One region of the Nocardiopsis deserti genome, then DNA from elsewhere that is predicted to be linked to it. Evidence: riboswitches for the same ligand, from Rfam matches in the RefSeq annotation. Region 1 holds a riboswitch; the other holds the start of a gene.
The links. Region 1 has a riboswitch for S-adenosylmethionine ahead of thrC (threonine synthase). Riboswitches for the same ligand answer to the same signal wherever they lie in the genome.

Region 1 (4,405 bases):
GAGATGCGGTCGACCACCTCGTCCCCCTCCGCGACGAACTCGCGCAGCCTGCCCTCCTGGGAGAGCTTGCGCAGGGCGTGGTAGATGGAGCCCCACTTGATGTTGGCCCAGTGCTCGGTCCCCCAGTCCAGGAGCTGACGGCCCACGCGGTATCCGTGGGCCTGCCCCTCCATGCGCACCACACCCAGGACCAAAAGCCGTGTCGCCGACATCTCCACCCTCGTTCGACCGGAATCCCTTCCAGCCTACGAGCAGCGACGCGGCGGTCGGCGCGCCCCGACCAGGCCCCTCGGCGCTACAGCTTGCGGAAGTACCGCACGATCGGCAGCGCTGTGTAACCGGCGCGCTCGTAGGTGGCGCGGGCCGGGGCGTGCCCGTCGTCGCCGCCCGTCTCGACCATGGCCACCGCCGCGCCCTGCTCGCGGATCCAGTCGGTGGCGGCCTCGGTCAGCGCCGTCCCGACGCCCCGCCCCTGGTGGTCGGCGTCGACGCTCCCGGCCACCTCGTCGTGCTGGCTCCGCCTCCAGTCCGGGACCAGGACCGGGTAGACCTCCTCGCCCAGGACGCGGCGCAGCGAAGCGTGCACCGGTTCCCACGCGCGCAGTGCCAGAGCGACGACCGCTTCCCTGTCGGGTTCCCGGAACAGCCGGATCTCGATGTCCATGCGCACAGGCTAGACAGCGCCGATTCCGGGCGCACCGGGTTTTCCGGTGCGCTCAGCCGCGCAGGTCCTCCGGGAGCCACGCGGGCCCCGGGCGCACGGGTCGCCGGCGGACGCCGAAGGGGCGGCCGCGGCGCCCTGTCGCGCCGCGGCCGCCCCTCCCGGTGGGGCTCAGCAGCCCCCGGCGACCGCCGGGATGATGGAGACCTGGGCGCCGTCGGCGACCTCGGTCTGGAGGCCCTTCTCGAAGCGCACGTCCTCGTCGCCGATGTAGACGTTGACGAAGCGGCGCACCTTGCCGCCGTCGTCCAGGATGCGGGCGCGGATGCCGGGGTAGTTGGCCTCCAGGTCGTCGAGGACCTCGGCCAGGGTGGCGCCCTCGGCGGAGACCTCGGAGGCGTCGTTGGTGTAGGTGCGCAGGATGGTGGGCACGCGGACGCTGGCGCTCATGGCGGACTTCCTTCTCGTGGGAGATGACGGGTGGTCGGACGGCAAAGCCCGGATCCTGTTGCCTGGAGGGCCCAGCCGACAGCCCTGGGCAAGGGCCGGGGCGAGGCGGAGGCCCCGAAAAGCGCTGTCTAGGCCAGACCGGCGTCGGTGAAGGCGCTCAGCGACGGCTTGATCGTGGCGCTCACCCCGGCGTCGACGGCGTTCAGGGTCTTGAGCCCGTCACCGGTGTTGAGCACGACGGTCTCGGCCTTCGGGTCGAGCCTGCCCTCGCGGACGAGCTTGCGCAGCACGCCGGTGGTGACGCCGCCCGCGGTCTCGGCGAAGATGCCCTCGGTGCGGGCGAGGAGCTTGATGGAGTCGACGATCTCGTCGTCGCCCACGTGCTCCACCGATCCGCCCGTGCGCTTGGCGATGTCCAGCACGTACGGCCCGTCGGCCGGGTTCCCGATGGCCAGCGACTTGGCGATGGTGTCGGGCTTGACCGGCTGGATGACGTCGATGCCCTTGTCCCAGGCCTGCGCGACCGGGGAGCAGCCCGTGGCCTGCGCGCCGAAGATCCGGTACGGGCGGTCCTCGACCAGGCCGAGCTTGACCAGTTCCTGGAAGCCCTTGTCGATCTTGGTGAGCTGGGAGCCGGACGCGATCGGGATGACGATCTGCTCGGGCAGGCGCCAGCCGAGCTGCTCGGCGATCTCGTAGGCCAGCGTCTTGGAACCCTCGCCGTAGTAGGGGCGCAGGTTGACGTTGACGAATCCCCAGCCCTCGCCCACCGGGTCGCCGATGAGCTCGGAGCAGAAGCGGTTGACGTCGTCGTAGTTGCCGTCGATGGCCACGACCTTGCCGCCGTAGACGGAGGCCATGACGACCTTGGCCTCCTCCAGCCCGGCGGGGATGAACACGCAGGACTCGAACCCGGCGCGCGCGGCGGCGGCGCCGACGGCACCGGCCAGGTTGCCGGTGGAGGAGCAGGACAGGGTGGTGAACCCGAAGGTGCGGGCGGCCTCGACGGCGATGGCGACCACGCGGTCCTTGAAGGAGTGCGTGGGGTTGCCGGAGTCGTCCTTGACGTGGAGGGAGTCCAGGCCCAGCTCGGCCGCGAGGCGGTCGGCCCGCACCAGCGGGGTCAGGCCGGGAGCCATGTTGGGCAGCTCGGCGACGTTGGCCGGGACGGGCAGGAGGGAGCGGTAGCGCCAGATGCTCTTGGGGCCGCTCTCGATGTCGGCGCGGGTGACGGTCCCGAAGTCGTAGGCGACCTCAAGGGGGCCGAAGCAGAACTCGCAGGCGAACCGGGGGGTGAGCTCGTAGCGCTCACCGCACTCGCGACAGGAGAGCGCGGTACCGGGGCCGAAGGAGCGGGCGGTGGTGGGTTCGGTGGCGGTAATCGCCATGGCGAGGCGTCTCCCCTCATCTTTCCTGGCGGACACCTTGTCCCCAGGCCGGAGTTGGCACCTGTCCCAGCCGTCCCGCGGGTTCGCGGGTGTCACATGCTGGCATGGTTGCCGGGGCTTCGCAGGGCCGGTCCCTCCACCCCTCTGGATGAGCAATATGAAGTTTTGCGCTGGTCCTGTCGGATCCGCACCGCAACTGTAACGGAGGTGTCGGCCGGTTTTCCACGCCTGGTGATCCGGGTAACACGAAACGGCTCACATGGTGAGACGGCACTGGTCCGGGCCGGGGAGGCCCGTCCGCCGGTCGGCGCGCGTGTGACGCGCACCCCCGCTGACCCGCACGGGGTTTGGGGCGGCTGTCGACAGGCGAGACATAGGGTGAACCCCCTCTTCACCACCGCCCCACCCCGATCGCTTTTTCTCCGAGAGGACGACCACGTGGACAAGGCACAGATCCTCATCGCCTCCAACAGGGGACCCGTGTCCTTCTCGACCGCCGACGACGGCTCGCTGGAGCACCGGCGCGGCGGAGGCGGGCTGGTGTCGGGGATGATCTCGGTCGCCACCGAGATCGACAGCATCTGGGTGTGCGCCGCCCTGTCGGACGCCGACCGGCGGGCCGCTGCGGAGGCGCCGCAGGCCCGGCTGGACCAGGCACACGACCTGGACGGCATGCGGGTCCACATGCTGGACATCCCGCAGCAGGTCTTCGACGGCGCCTACACCGGGGTGGCCAACTCGACCCTGTGGTTCGTGCAGCACATGCTGTACGACACCCCCAACAAGCCGTCCTTCGGCTCGCGGTTCCGGCGGACGTGGGAGGACTACACCGCCTACAACAACGCGTTCGCCGAGGCCCTGGTGGCCGGTGCCGCCGAGGGCGCCCGCGTGGCCGTGCAGGACTACCACCTGGCGCTGGTGCCGCGGATCCTGCGCGCGCGCCGCCCCGACCTGCGCATCGCACACTTCTCGCACACCCCGTGGGCTCCCCCGGAGTACTTCCGGATGCTGCCCGGGCAGGTCGCGCGCGAGCTGCTGGAGGGCATGCTGGGCGCGGACCGGCTGGGCTTCCTCAGCCCGCGCTGGGCGGACGCCTTCCTGCGCTGCTGCGAGGAGATCCTGCGCGCGAAGGTCGACTTCGGGCAGCGCACCGTGGAGCACGGCGGCCGGTTGGTCGGGGTGGGCGTGCACGCCCTGGGCGCGGACGAGGAGGGGCTGCGCCAGAGCGCCGCCGAACCGGCCGTGGCCTCGCGCCGCAGCACCCTGGAGGACGCGGTCGGCGACACGAGGCTGATCGTGCGGGTGGACCGCACGGAGCTGTCCAAGAACATCGTGCGGGGCCTGGAGGCCTACCGCGAGCTGCTGACCGCCCGTCCGGAGTGGCGGGGGCGGGTGACCCACCTGGCGTTCGCCTACCCGAGCCGGGGAGACGTGCCGGAGTACCGCGAGTACACCGACGCGGTGCTGCGGACCGCCAAGGAGATCAACGAGGAGTTCGCGACCCCCGAGTGGACGCCGCTGATCCTGGAGGTCAACGACGACTACCCGCGTTCGCTGGCCTCGTTCCAGATGGCCGACGTGCTGCTGGTCAACCCGATCCGGGACGGCATGAACCTGGTGGCCAAGGAGGGACCGGTCCTGTCGGAGCGGGACTCGGTGCTGGTGCTGTCGCACGAGGCGGGTGCGGCGGACGAGCTGGGCGGGCACGCGCTGCTGGTCAACCCCTACGACACCGTGGAGACGGCGGAGGCGCTGCACGAGGCGCTGTCGATGCCCGCCGAGGAGCGGCGCAGGCGCAGGCAGCGGCTGGCCGAGGCGGCGGTGGCGCTGCCGCCTCGCCGGTGGTTCCAGGACCAGCTGCGCTCGCTGGGCTGAGTCCGGAGGCGTCGGGGCCCGGGGGCGCGTC
Region 2 (4,405 bases), on a different contig from region 1:
CTGTTCGAGCAGCCCGGCGGTGGGGTGCTTCACGGTGCGCAGGACGTCGTCGCCGCTGGCGTCGGCGGTGCGCAGCGCGTCGAGCACCCCGCGCACCCGCCCCACCGGTACCCCGGCCCCCACCAGCAGCTCCATCCAGTGGTCGGCGGGCCGGGAGCGCAGGGTCGCCGAAAGTTCGCCGACCAGTTCGTCCCGGTGCGCCACCCGGCCGGGGTTGGTGGCGTAGCGCGGGTCCGCGCCCAGGTCGGGGCGGTCCAGGGCCGCGCACAGACGCTGGTACAGGGCGTCGTTCCCGGCGGCGACGACGATCTCGGCGTCCGCCGCAGGAAAGGCCTGGTAGGGCACGATCGTGGTGTGCGCGTTGCCGACCCGGGCGGGCTCGGTCCCCGTCACCAGCGCCTGCTGGGTGAGGTTGACCAACCCGGAGAGGGTGGAGTTGATCAGCGACACGCTGATGTTCTCCCCGCGCCCGGTGACACGGGCCCGCATGAGCGCGCCCAGGACGCCCACGGCGGCGTTGAGCCCGGTGAGCACGTCGGTCAGGGCCACGCCCACCTTGCTCGCCGGTCCCTCCGCTGGCCCCGTGGTGGCCATGAGCCCGCTCTCGGCCTGCACCACGATGTCGAAGCCGGGGCGCGTCGCGGGCTCGTGCTCGGGCCCGAATCCGCTCACCGAGCAGTACACGACGGCCGGGTTGCGGGCGCTGACCGCCTCGTAGCCGAGCCCGAGCCGGTCGATCACCCCGGGCCGGAAGTTCTGGATGACCACGTCGGAGGCCGCGCACAGCTCCTGCACCGCGGCCAGGCCCTCGGGATCCTTCAGGTCCATGGCCAGGCTGCGCTTGTTGCGGTTCACCGACAGGAAGTAGGCGGCCTCGCCGTGCCCCCCGGTTCCGGCCTCCCCCGCCCAGGGCGGACCCCAGGAGCGGGTGTCGTCGCCGCGTCCGGGCTGTTCCACCTTGACCACCTCGGCGCCCATGTCGGCGAGCAGCATGGTGGCGTAGGGGCCCGCCAGCACGCGGGACAGGTCGGCGACGCGTACGCCCGCCAGCGGCAGCGGCGCGGTCCGGTGCTCGGCCCCGGTCTCGGGCCTGGTTTCGGACCCGGCGCCGGTTCCGGCTTCGGTGCGGGCCCCGTTTCCGGAAAGGTCGTCGGTCACGACAGCGCCTCCTCCCCGTCCCCGGGGTCTCCCGGCAACTGGTCGCCCTCCCGCAGCTGGGCGTAGGTCTCCAGACAGCGGCGGAGGGCGGTGGTCAGCGCGGCGCCGGACTGGCCCGCGTAGCGGGTCTGTACCCGCCGCACCAGTTCGGCGACGTCCCCGGTCACCGACGCCCCCTCGACCAGGGCACGGAAGAAGTCCCTGGCCAGCTCGGTGAGCAGGGTGGTGTCCGCGGCGACGACGCGCCCGTCGGCGGTGTCCACGGCCAGCACGACGCCGAGCCGCTGGTACTGGGAGTGGCTCGCCACCGAGTCGGGGAGGCGGGCGTAGCCGGACACCAGGACGACCCTGGGATTGCGCAGGACCTGCTGGATACGGTCGTCGCCGTACAAGGTGGACACCTCTCGCTCACGGGCACGCGAAAACTCCGATGCTCTGGAGTCTCGCGCCTGGAGGGCGGCCGGGGGAAACCGGACACCCGCGGCGTGAGGGCAGGCAGGCACAAGTATGTCCCCACCGCGCGCGCCGCTGTCAAGCGGGGCGGTGGTCCGGGCCACACACCGCCCCCCTGCCGCGCGCCGGACGGCTGTGTTAGTCTGCCTCGCAGGTCACGAGTACCAGCGTCAAGCCCCGGCTAGCTGGTCGGCAACCCTCCTACCGCGGTGGGGTGCCCCGGGTGAGGACCAGGTCCCGACACGACCGTGTCGGACAAGCGCGGACCCCTGAGGCGTTGCCGGAGTGACATCTCCGCGGGTCCCACGACCCACAGGAGAGGTGCCCCCATGACCACTGCCGTTACCGTCCACACCGCCCGTCGCGCCGCGCCCCCGGCCGACACCGCCGCGTGCACCGTCGTCACCTCCGACGAGGGCGTCCCCCTGGTCACCGGCGAACGCGTCGAGTACGCCAACTTCGACTACGCGGCCAGCGCCCCGTGTCTGACCCCGGTGGCCGAGGCCCTGTCCGCGGCGCTGCCCTACTACGCCAGCGTGCACCGCGGCGCGGGCCACCACTCCCAGGTCAGCACCGATGCCTACGAGCGTGCCCGCCGCAGCGTCGCCCGCTTCGTGGGCGTGCGCTCGCAGCCCGCCGACGCCGTGGTGTTCGTGCGCGGCACCACCGACGCCCTCAACCTGCTGGCCCGCTCGGTGCCCGAGGGCTGCACGGTGGTCGTGTTCGAGTCCGAGCACCACGCCAGCCTGCTGCCCTGGGAGCACCCCGCCGCCCGGGCCGGTCGGGTGGTGCGCCTGCCGCTGCCCGCCTCCCCGGAGGACGCGGTGGAGGCCGCCCGCTCCGCGCTGCGCGGGGCCCCCGAGGGCCCGCGCCTGCTGTGCGTGACCGCCGCCTCCAACGTCACCGGCGAGATCTGGCCGGTGGAGGAACTGGTGGAGGCCGCCCACGCCGAGGACGCGCGCGTGGTCGTGGACGCCGCCCAGTACGTGCCGCACCTGCCCTTCAGCCTGGAGGCGACCGGCGCCGACTACGTCGCCCTGTCCGCCCACAAGCTCTACGCCCCCTTCGGCTCCGGGGTGCTGGCCGGTCGCGCCGACTGGCTGCGCGAGGCCACGCCCTACCTGTCCGGCGGCGGGGCCACACGGCTGGTCACCGAGCACGACGTGGTGTGGAACGACCTGCCCGCGCGGCACGAGGCGGGCAGCCCCAACGTGCTGGGCGCCGTGGCGCTGGCCGCCGCCTGCGACGCCCTCGCCCCCGCCACCCAGGAACTCCTGCACGTCCGCGAGTCGGCGCTGCTGGAGCGGCTGCGCGCGGGGCTGGCCGAGGTCGACGGCGTCACCGAGCTGACCCTGTGGGGCGGGGAGCACCCGCGGGTGGGCATCGTGTCGTTCACCGTGGACGGCCTGCCCGCCGACCTGCTGGCCGCCGCCCTGTCCGCCGAGTACGGGATCGGGGTGCGTGACGGCCTGTTCTGCGCCCACCCGCTCACCCGGCACCTGCTGCCCCGGGGCCACGCCCAGGCGGTGCGGGCGAGCCTGGGGGTGGGCACCACGCGGGAGCACGTGGACCGCCTCGTCGGCGCGGTCGCCGAACTCGTGGCCCGCGGACCGCGCTGGGAGTACGCCGACTGCGACGGCCGCCTCGCCCCGGTGCCCGACCCCGTGCGGGTGCTCTGACGGGAGCCGCGGACGGAGCCGTCCCGCCGGACCCTGCGGCGGTGCGGTGGTGCGGCACAGTGCGCTCACCGTGATGGCGGGAGCGCGTGTGGCGGCTGGTCACAAGGGTCCGGGGCAGCGCTGCTACAGCTGGCTGTAGCAGGGGTCGGCGGGTGGGCGGGATGTTTCGGCGGGCCGCGGCTCCGTAGCGTCGGAGACGACACGGCGGGCGCTACACCGGCCGTGTCCAGCCACCCGCCGAACCCAGGGAGCAACCGTGCCCGACGACCCCTACCGCATCGACGCTCCGACCGCCGGAGCCCCGTCGCCCTCCGTTCCGCAGCCGCTCCCCGCGCCCTCCCGACCCCGGCGTACACCCGCCCGCAGGGCCCTCCTGGCCCTGCTCGGCGTCGTCCTCGCCGGGTCCGCCGCGGCCAACGGAACCCTGTCCCTGCTTGGCCACACGCTGGTCGGGTCGGCCTTCGGGCTCACCGCGCTGGCCTCGCTCACCGCGCTGATCGTCCTGGCCCGCAGGGGCGACCGTTGAGCGGCGCGAACGGGGCGGCCACCGCCCCGGCCTTCACCGCACCGGGCCCCACCGGTCCGGACGCCGAAGGCGAGGCCGTCCGGCTCACCGACGTCCACCGCGTCTACTCCGACGGCGAGGGCGCCGTCTCGGCGCTGGCCGGGGTGTCGCTGGGGGTTCCCCGCGGATCGTTCCTCGCCGTGATGGGGCCGTCCGGATCGGGCAAGAGCACCCTGCTCAACTGCGCGTCCGGCATGGACCGCCCCACCTCGGGCTCGGTGGTGGTGGGCGGCACCGACATCAGCACCCTGCGCGAGCCCCGGCGCACCGAGTTCCGCCGCGAGCGGGTCGGCTTCGTGTTCCAGTCCTACAACCTGGTGCCCACCCTCACCGCGGAGGAGAACATCACCCTGCCGCTGCGCCTGGCCGGACGGACCCCCGACCAGGGCTGGCTGCGCGCGCTCGTCGGCCGGGTGGGAGTGGGGCAGCGGCTGCGCCACCGGCCCACGGAGCTCTCCGGCGGCCAGCAGCAGCGGATCGCGATCGTGCGCGCCCTGGCCTCCCGCCCCGACATCGTCTTCGCCGACGAACCCACCGGAGCGCTCGACGG

Region 2: another riboswitch for S-adenosylmethionine. It lies ahead of FYW99_RS20315 (aminotransferase class V-fold PLP-dependent enzyme); the one in region 1 lies ahead of thrC (threonine synthase).

What each region holds. Positions count from the first base shown of each region.
Region 1 is NZ_VWVS01000016.1:70,488-74,892, forward strand. Features, by position in the region: gene FYW99_RS21745 (PadR family transcriptional regulator) at 1-212, opposite strand, end outside; gene FYW99_RS21750 (GNAT family N-acetyltransferase) at 296-664, opposite strand; gene FYW99_RS21755 (ubiquitin-like small modifier protein 1) at 833-1,111, opposite strand; gene thrC (threonine synthase) at 1,240-2,499, opposite strand; SAM riboswitch class I at 2,513-2,654, opposite strand; gene FYW99_RS21765 (alpha,alpha-trehalose-phosphate synthase (UDP-forming)) at 2,938-4,374, shown strand.
Region 2 is NZ_VWVS01000015.1:60,585-64,989, forward strand. Features, by position in the region: gene FYW99_RS20305 (CaiB/BaiF CoA transferase family protein) at 1-1,158, opposite strand, end outside; gene FYW99_RS20310 (DUF3870 domain-containing protein) at 1,155-1,550, opposite strand; SAM riboswitch class IV at 1,765-1,879, shown strand; gene FYW99_RS20315 (aminotransferase class V-fold PLP-dependent enzyme) at 1,941-3,290, shown strand; gene FYW99_RS20320 (hypothetical protein) at 3,547-3,816, shown strand; gene FYW99_RS20325 (ABC transporter ATP-binding protein) at 3,813-4,405, shown strand, end outside.